2 regions of the Streptosporangium sp. NBC_01755 genome follow, and region 2 is predicted to be linked to the other one. Evidence: riboswitches for the same ligand, from Rfam matches in the RefSeq annotation. Region 2 holds a riboswitch; the other holds the start of a gene.

Region 1 (4,198 bases), 2.3 Mb from region 2:
CGGTGCGGGAGACGTCTCCGGCGAGGATCGGCGGCCGCACGTAGCGGGTGCCGTAGGACTGCACCCAGCCGTGCTGCGTGGCCAGATATCCGTTGAGCTGCTCGGCGAAGTACTGGACCATGTCGTTGCGTTCGGGCTCGCCGTGTACCAGGACGTCGATGCCCGCCGCCTCCTGAAAGACCAGAACCGAGCGGATCTCGGAGGCGATCCGCTCGTCGTAGGCGGCGGCGTCGATGCGTCCGGCGCGTAGGTCGGCGCGGGCCGCCCGCAACTCGGTGGTCTGCGGGAAGGAGCCGATGGTGGTCGTCGGCAGCAACGGCAGGCCAAGGCGGGCACGCTGCGCGACGGCCCGCTCGGGATAGGGCTGGGAGCGGCGTGCGTCGGCCGGGGTGACCGCCGCGCTACGGGCCCGTACGGCGGAGTCGTGGGTGAGCGCCGAGGCCGCCCGCGAGGCGAGATCGGCCCGGTTGGCGGCCAGTTGCCCGGCGATGGCGCCGGTGCCCTCGCTCAGTGCCCTGGCCAGGGTGACGATCTCGGCCGTCTTCTGCCGGGCGAAGGCAAGCCAGCGGCCGACCTGCGGATCCACCCCGTGCTCGAGCGCGACATCCAGCGGGACGTGCAGCAGCGAGCAGGAGGCCGCCACGTCCACCCGGTCGGTCAGGCCGAGCAGGGTGGCCAGGGTGGACAGTGACCTTTCCAGGTCGTTGATCCACACGTTGCGGCCGTCCACGACGCCCGCGATCAGACGCTTGCCGACAACCCCGCCCACCCTGGCCAGGTCGTTCAGGTTCGCCGCGGCCGGGCCGGTGAAGTCCAGGCCCAGTCCCTCGATCGGCGCCTCGGCCAGAACCGGCAGCGCCTCTCCCAGCCGGTCGAAGTAACTGGCGACCAGGATCTTCGGCCGGTAGGTCAGGGAGCCGAGCTCCCGGTAGGCGCGGGCCGCGGCGTCCAGCACGGCCTGGTCGCGGTCCTGTACCAGGGCGGGCTCGTCCAGCTGCACCCACTCGGCGCCCGCCGCGCGCAGGGCGGTGAGCACCTGCACGTAGACCGGCAGCAGCCGGTCCAGCAGGGTGGTCGGGTCGAAGCCGGGGTCCATGCCGGGCGCGGGCTTGGCCAGCAGCAGGTACGTCACCGGGCCGACCAGCACCGGACGCGGGCTGTGCCCCTGTGCGAGAGCCTCACGCAGCTCGCCGACCTGCTTGGCCGGATCGGCGGTGAAGACGGTGTCCGCCCCCAGTTCCGGCACCAGGTAGTGGTAATTGGTGTCGAACCACTTGGTCATCTCCAGCGGAGCGACGGCCTGGGTGCCGCGCGCCATGGCGAAGTAGCCGTCCAGGGCGTCTGCTTCGACGGCGGCCCGGTGACGTTCAGGGATGGCGCCGACCATGACGGTGGTGTCCAGCACGTGGTCGTACAGTGAGAAGTCGCCGGTGGGGACCTCCCGCACGCCGGCACCGGCCAGGTGCCGCCAGTTGTCGCGGCGCAGCCGGGCCGCGGTGTCATGCAGCTCATCGGCGGTGACGCGGCCCGCCCAGTAGCCCTCGATCGCCTTCTTCAGCTCGCGGTCCGGCCCCTGGCGTGGATAGCCGTGGACGGTGGCGAGTGATGCGGGGGTGGCGGAAGTCTCAGCCACGAAACTCTCCTTCGCGAGTCATGGAGAACCCCGGTGCTCTCATGGGCGCGAAGGAACGGCTGACCGGCGAGCACCCTGATCTGGTGCCCGCTCGCAGCGCCGACCCGCCCTCGAGGTCACCGAAGTCACCGCGTGCGTGGTCGCACGCGGGCAGTGGCAGGTCTTCGGACTCGCGGGCACGCCCGGGATTTCGCCCGGGCATCTACTGGCCGTCGCTTCCCCGGTCCGGTACTCGGACCCAGTGCGTTTGACGGCGGTCGTTCCCACTCACCGCTGCGGGGCAGTCCCGGAATTGGCGAGCTCGCGAGCCAAACAGGCGAGCGCCGGCCGCACCGGGTTCCCTCTTACGACGCGCCTGCCTGGAGGGCAGGGCGAACCGACTGCGGGTCCAGCCTAGACGCATTCGGTTCCCCCAGGTGACAGGGGAGCGATCGGCCCCGCCAAGACCCCGATGCCGATGCCGAAGTGGTGGGGGCACGTGAACAAGCGGGTGTTCAACCCTCGCGCGATCGCGAGCGGGACATGGCCGGTGCTGACTCACGTCGGTCGCACCTCTGGCACGACGTACCGCACGCCGCTCGATACGCACCCCGTCGACGGCGGCTACCTGTTCGTTCTGGTGTATGGATCGCGCTCGGACTGGGTGCAGAACATCTTGGCGGCCGACGGGGCGCGGCTCCGGGTCGACGGGAGGGAGGTGGAACTCGCCGCCCCACGCCTCGTCGGGAAAGACGAGGCGTTCCAGGCTCTCTCCGATGAGGTGCCACGCCCACCGAGGCTGCTCCGCATCACCGAGTTCCTCCGCATGGACCTGGCCGCAGGCTGACGATATTCCAGGTGCCATCGGCCTGGCTCGATATCGGAGTGCGGGGGCCGATCCTGATCGCCTAGCGTGACCGGGATGAGAGACCGACCGGGTGCCGTCGGATCCGCGCTCAGGAGGGCGCCGACCGAGCGCCGTCGGAGTCGGAGTCGAAGTCCGTGGCCACACGGCACTGTCAGCGGCTGATTCGTTCTCGACGCCGGGCAGGCCCTGCCGGCCTTGCCCGGCGTCGTTGCCGCCTGATCGCGACGAGGCGGGCCGCGACGGGCTGCCCGAGGAGGATGCCGAGGAGTGCCAGCATCAGCCCGCAGAACTGTTGCGCGGTGAGCGCCTCTCCGGCGATCGTCGTACCGATCAGCACCCCGGTCACCGGGCTCAGCAACCCGACGAGTCCCACCGTTCCCGCCGACAGGTGCCGTAGTCCGGCGAACCAGGCGGCGAAGGCGAGAGCCGTCGCGACGACGCTGACATAACCGAACCCGAGGATCGCAGGTCCGTCCAGGCTCGGCGGCGGGCCCTCCACCGCGACGGCGAAGGGCAGCAGGACGACTCCCCCGGCGATGAGCTGCCACGAGGTCGACGACAGCACGTCGACATCCTCGTTCCATCTCTTGGCCAGCACGTAGCCGACCGACGACATCACCATGGCCGCGACGGACGCGAGCACGCCGAGGGCGTCGACGGCGGCCGCGCCGGTGAACAGCATGAGGCACACCCCCGCGATGCCGACGCCGGCTCCGGCCAGGTGCAGGATCCGCGGGCGCTCCGAGAGCAGCGACCAGGCCAGGAGCATCATCACGACGGGCGACGTCGCCATGATCGTCGAGGCGATGCTCGTCGGAAGCAGCTGAGCCGCCAGGTAGATCAACGCGAAGAACGCGCTCATGTTGAGAGTTCCGAGGACCAGGGATTTCCACCACCACGCCCCGTAAGGAAGCCTTCTGCTGATGAGGAGGAGCAGGAGTCCCGCGGGCAGCGCCCTGATGGCCGCCCCGTACAGGGGGTAGCCGGGCGGGAGGAACTGGTGGGTGACGAAGTAGGTCGTCCCCCAGGTGATCGGCGCCATCGCCGTGACCAACGCCCAGCGAAAATTAGCTTCCATAGAAGGCAATATAGCTTCTCTGGAAGCTATATTGCAGGCATGAGCGAACACCTGGATCATGTAGCCCGCATCCAGCAGGAATGGGCTCGCGAGCGGCCGGACCTGGATGTGAGCCCGCAGGGTGTGATCGGGCGCCTGCACCGCCTCGCCGGGCACCTCACCGAACAACTCTGTGTCGTCTACCGGCGGTACGGGCTCGGGGAGGGAGAGTTCGACGTCCTCGCCACCCTGCGACGCGGCGGCGCGCCGTTCGAGCGCGCCCCCGGAGAGCTCGCCGCCTTCACCATGGTCACCACCGGTGCGATGACCAAACGCATCGACCGGCTCGAACGTGACGGGCTGGTCACCCGTCGCCCGAGCGAGAGCGACGGCCGCGGACGGGTGGTCGCGCTCACCGCCGCGGGCAAGGAGCTGATCGACCGGGCGTTCGCCGAGCACATGCGCAACGAACGCCGCCTCCTCGACGAGCTGACCCCCGAAGAGTCCGCACACCTCGAATCGCTCCTCACCACCTGGCTGACCCGCTTCGAAACCCCTCTCCAGACAGAGACCTGAGCCCGGCGCCCAGACGGCGTCCCAGCTCGGGCGGGCTCAGGCCCTCCACCCGCACGCCGCTGAAATCCGCCGTCCCACACGATGG
Region 2 (4,198 bases):
CGGGGACGACGATCGTCCGCCACGGTGTCACCCGGACCTCTCCCCCGCCGTGCTCGGCCGCCTGGGCGAGCACCTCCAGCTGGGCCGCCGTGAGCCGCCCGAGCGCGGCGAGAACGGTGAGGGCCGACCTTCCGTCACGCTGCGCGATGACCCCGACCGTGCCGCCGTGCACGGTCCGCCCCCGCCGTACGGCGGGGGCGGCGGCCTGGCGCAGATCCGGTTCCGCCCTGAGCGCGCGGGCCGAGACCCGGCCTGGGCCGTCGGTCAGCTCGGCGAGCCGCCACGCGCCCGCCCCCTGCTCGGCGCGCTCGGCCAGGAACGCCTCGGCGACCGCGAGCATACCGGTGACGGCGGAGGAGACGGGCGTGCGCAGCCCGTGGTCGGCACCGGCGAGCAGCAGCGCCACCTCGGAGACGTCCACCGAGGCGTCCGCCGGATCGACCGGCAGCAGCGTGACGTCCGCGCCGAGAGCCACCATGTCGCCCGAGCCGTCGTCGAGCGCGAACAGGAACCGACCGGGCAGGTCGGCGAGCGCGGGCCGGGCGCAGAGTTCCCCGTCCAACTCGGACACGAGCGGACGGACGTCGAGCATGCTCGCGGGTGCCCGCCCGGCCAGGGGGGAGGCCACGATGTTACGTACCCGCTCGTGCGTGGCCGACGGCAACAGCCCGGCGGCGGCCAGCCGCGCGGCGAAGTCAGGTGCCGGGGAAAGCCGCCGCCCGCCGTCCGGAACGCGCGTGTCACCGTCCACGTCACCGCGTACGGAAACCCCGACCGGAGAAGACTCACCGTCCGGAACGCCCACGTCACCGCGTACGGAAACCCCGACCGGAGAAGACTCACCGTCCGGGGCGTGCGCGTCGTCGCGTGACGGATGCACGGCGGGAAGGGGCTCGCCGTGCTGCGGTGGCAGGCCGCGTACCTGGAGGTTCGCCCTGGAGGTCAGCTCGATCACGCCGGATCCGAGCTCCCGGGCGGCGGCGGCGACCACGCGGAGCTGACGCGCCGTGAGCGCCCCACCGGGAACCCGGATCCGCGCCAGGCCGCCATCGGCCGCAGCATGCACCTGGAGCGCTCCGGGACACGCGTCTGTCCGGGTTCTTCCGGGAGGGTCAGTTATTGACACGCAGTGGATGGTAGCTCCCATTTCTTTACGGATGTCCGCCTGGCATAGTGTGACCCTAGGCGACGGCGCAGGGAGGAAGCCGGTGTGAAACCGGCGCGGTCCCGCCACTGTAACCGGGGAGCGAACCCCACCGAAGGCCACGGTCCGGCAACGGACGGGAAGGCCGGGGTGAGCGTTGATCCGGGAGCCAGGAGACTCCTGCCGTCGCGATGACGACGACCCGGGGCGAGGACCCCGAGGGAGGACTTCTCCATGCGCTCCGTGCCGCCCACCCCCCGATCCCCCGTGTCGCCCGCGTCGCAGGCCGCCGTGTCACCCACCCCCCGATCTCCCGCGCCACCCGCGTCGCAGGCCGCTGTGTCACCCGTGTCGCCCGTGTCGCCGGCGCCGCCCATGCCTTCGGCGCCGCCCTGCGTCCTGCTGCTGTCGACCTCCGACACCGACCTGCTCAGCGCGCGGGCGAGCGGCGCGGACTACCGGCTCGGCAACCCGGCGAGGTTGTCCGCCGAGGACCTGCCCGCGCTGACCGAGGGCACGGACCTTGTGGTCGTGCGACTGCTCGGCGGACGGCGGGCATGGGAGGACGGGCTGGACGCGCTGCTCGCGGGCCAGCGGCCCGTCGTGATCCTCGGCGGCGAGCAGGCCCCCGACGCCGAGCTGATGGAGCTGTCCACGGTGCCCGGCGGCGTCTGCGCCGAGGCGCACGCCTACCTCGCGCACGGCGGCCCCGCGAACCTGGCCCAGTTGCACGCCTTCCTCTCCGACACGGTGCTGCTCACCGGGTACGGCTTCGCGCCGCCCGTGCCCACCCCGAGCTGGGGCCCCCTCGAACGCGTCGCACGGCGCACCGAGGGCCCCGTCATCGGCGTGCTCTACTACCGCGCGCACCACGTCGCGGGCAACACCGCCTTCGTCGAGGCGCTCTGCCTGGCCATCGAGGACGCGGGTGGCCAGGCCCTGCCCGTCTACTGCGGTTCCCTCCGCACCGCCGAGCCCGGCCTGTTCGACACGCTCCGAGCCGCGGACACCCTGGTGGTCACCGTGCTCGCCGCCGGGGGCACCCGCCCGGCGACCGCCTCGGCGGGCGGGGACGACTCCGCGTGGGACGTCGGCGCGCTCGCCGAGCTGGACGTGCCGATCCTGCAGGGCCTCTGCCTGACCACGGGAAGGGACGCCTGGCGGGAGAACGACGACGGCCTGTCCCCGCTCGACGCCGCCTCCCAGGTGGCGATCCCCGAGTTCGACGGGCGGATCATCACCGTGCCGTTCTCCTTCAAGGAGGTCGACAACGAGGGCCTGACCGTGTACGTGGCCGACCCCGAGCGGGCCTCGCGCGTCGCCGGCATCGCCGTACGGCACGGCCTGCTCCGGCATGTCCGAGCGCCGGAACGACGGATCGCGGTGATGCTGTCGGCGTACCCGACCAAGCACGCCAGGATCGGCAACGCGGTCGGCCTGGACACCCCGGCCAGTGTGGTCAGGCTGCTCACGGCCATGGCGGAGGCCGGGTACGACCTCGGGGACGGTTTCCCCGGCGTGGCGGAGCAGGACGGCGACGCGCTGATCCACGCACTGATCGCGGCGGGTGGCCAGGACCAGAACTGGCTCACCGAGGAGCAACTGGCCGCGAACCCGGTGCGGATCCCGGCCGCGCGCTACCGGGCGTGGTTCGAGACGCTGCCCGAGGACCTGCGCCGCGACATCGAGGCGCACTGGGGGCCGCCGCCGGGCGAGTTGTTCGTCGACCGGAGCCGCGATCCCGATGGCGAGATCGTGCTGGCCGCGCTGCGCGCGGGCAACCTCGTGGTGATGGTCCAGCCGCCGCGAGGCTTCGGGGAGAACCCGGTCGCCATCTACCACGACCCCGACCTGCCGCCGAGCCACCACTACCTGGCCGCCTACCGGTGGCTGGCCGACGACTTCGGCGCGCACGCGATCGTGCACGTCGGCAAGCACGGCAACCTGGAGTGGCTGCCCGGCAAGTCGACGGGGATGTCGGCCTCCTGCGGCCCCGACGCGGCGCTCGGCGATCTGCCGCTGGTCTACCCGTTCCTGGTGAACGACCCCGGTGAGGGCACGCAGGCCAAGCGGCGGGCGCACGCCGTACTGGTCGATCATCTGGTGCCGCCGATGGCCCGCGCGGAGACCTACGGCGACATCGCCCGGCTGGAGCAGCTGCTGGACGAGCACGCCTCGATCGCGGCCATGGACCCGGCCAAGCTGCCGGCCATCCGGGCGCAGATCTGGACGCTGATCCAGGCCGCCAGGCTCGACCACGACCTGGGCGTCGACGACCGGCCGCAGGACAGCGGGTTCGACGACTTCCTGCTGCACGTCGACGGGTGGCTCTGCGAGGTCAAGGACGTCCAGATCCGCGACGGCCTGCACGTGCTCGGCAGCGCCCCCGAGGGGAAGGCCCGCGTCGACCTCGTGCTGGCCATGCTCCGCGCCCGCCAGATCTGGGCCGGTCAGGAGGCACTCCCCGGCCTTCGTGAGGCCCTCGGCCTGGCCGAGGACGGCGGCGCCGCGAGGGTGAGCGTGGACGAGGCCGAGTCGCTGGCCCGCGCCCTCGTCGAGGGCATGGAGGAGCGCGGCTGGGACCCGTTCGCCGTCTCCCCCGTCACCGCGTCCGTCCTCGCCGGCAGGAGTGACCACGACTCCGGAGTCCTGGCCGCCAATGACCGCGCCCCCGGAGTCCTGGCCGCCAATGACCGCGCCCCCGGAGTCCTGGCCGCCGTGGAGAAGGTGCTCGGGTTCGCAGCCGAGGAGATCGTGCCCCGGCTCGCCAGGACCACGGACGAGATCGGCGCGGTGCTGCACGCGCTCGACGGCGGTTACGTCCCCGCCGGGCCGAGCGGGTCGCCGCTGCGCGGGCTGATCAACGTGCTGCCGACCGGGCGGAACTTCTACTCCGTCGATCCCCGGGCGGTGCCCAGCAGGCTGGCGTGGGAGACCGGGCAGGCCATGGCCGACTCCCTGCTGGAGCGGTACCGCTCCGACACCGGTGAGTGGCCGCGCAGCGTCGGGCTGTCGGTCTGGGGCACCAGCGCCATGCGCACGGCGGGCGACGAC

Evidence for each region. A riboswitch is a leader RNA that binds a small molecule or an ion and turns the genes downstream of it on or off. The one in region 2 is predicted to bind cobalamin.
Region 1: another riboswitch for cobalamin. It lies ahead of metE (5-methyltetrahydropteroyltriglutamate--homocysteine S-methyltransferase); the one in region 2 lies ahead of cobN (cobaltochelatase subunit CobN).

Annotation. Positions count from the first base shown of each region.
Region 1 covers NZ_CP109131.1:580,644-584,841, forward strand. The annotation lists gene metE (5-methyltetrahydropteroyltriglutamate--homocysteine S-methyltransferase) at 1-1,633, opposite strand, end outside; cobalamin riboswitch at 1,772-2,030, opposite strand; gene OG884_RS02425 (nitroreductase family deazaflavin-dependent oxidoreductase) at 2,112-2,459, shown strand; gene OG884_RS02430 (EamA family transporter) at 2,632-3,558, opposite strand; gene OG884_RS02435 (MarR family winged helix-turn-helix transcriptional regulator) at 3,598-4,113, shown strand.
Region 2 covers NZ_CP109131.1:6,401,871-6,406,068, reverse strand. The annotation lists gene OG884_RS30385 (precorrin-3B synthase) at 1-1,066, opposite strand, end outside; cobalamin riboswitch at 1,141-1,343, shown strand; gene cobN (cobaltochelatase subunit CobN) at 1,520-4,198, shown strand, end outside.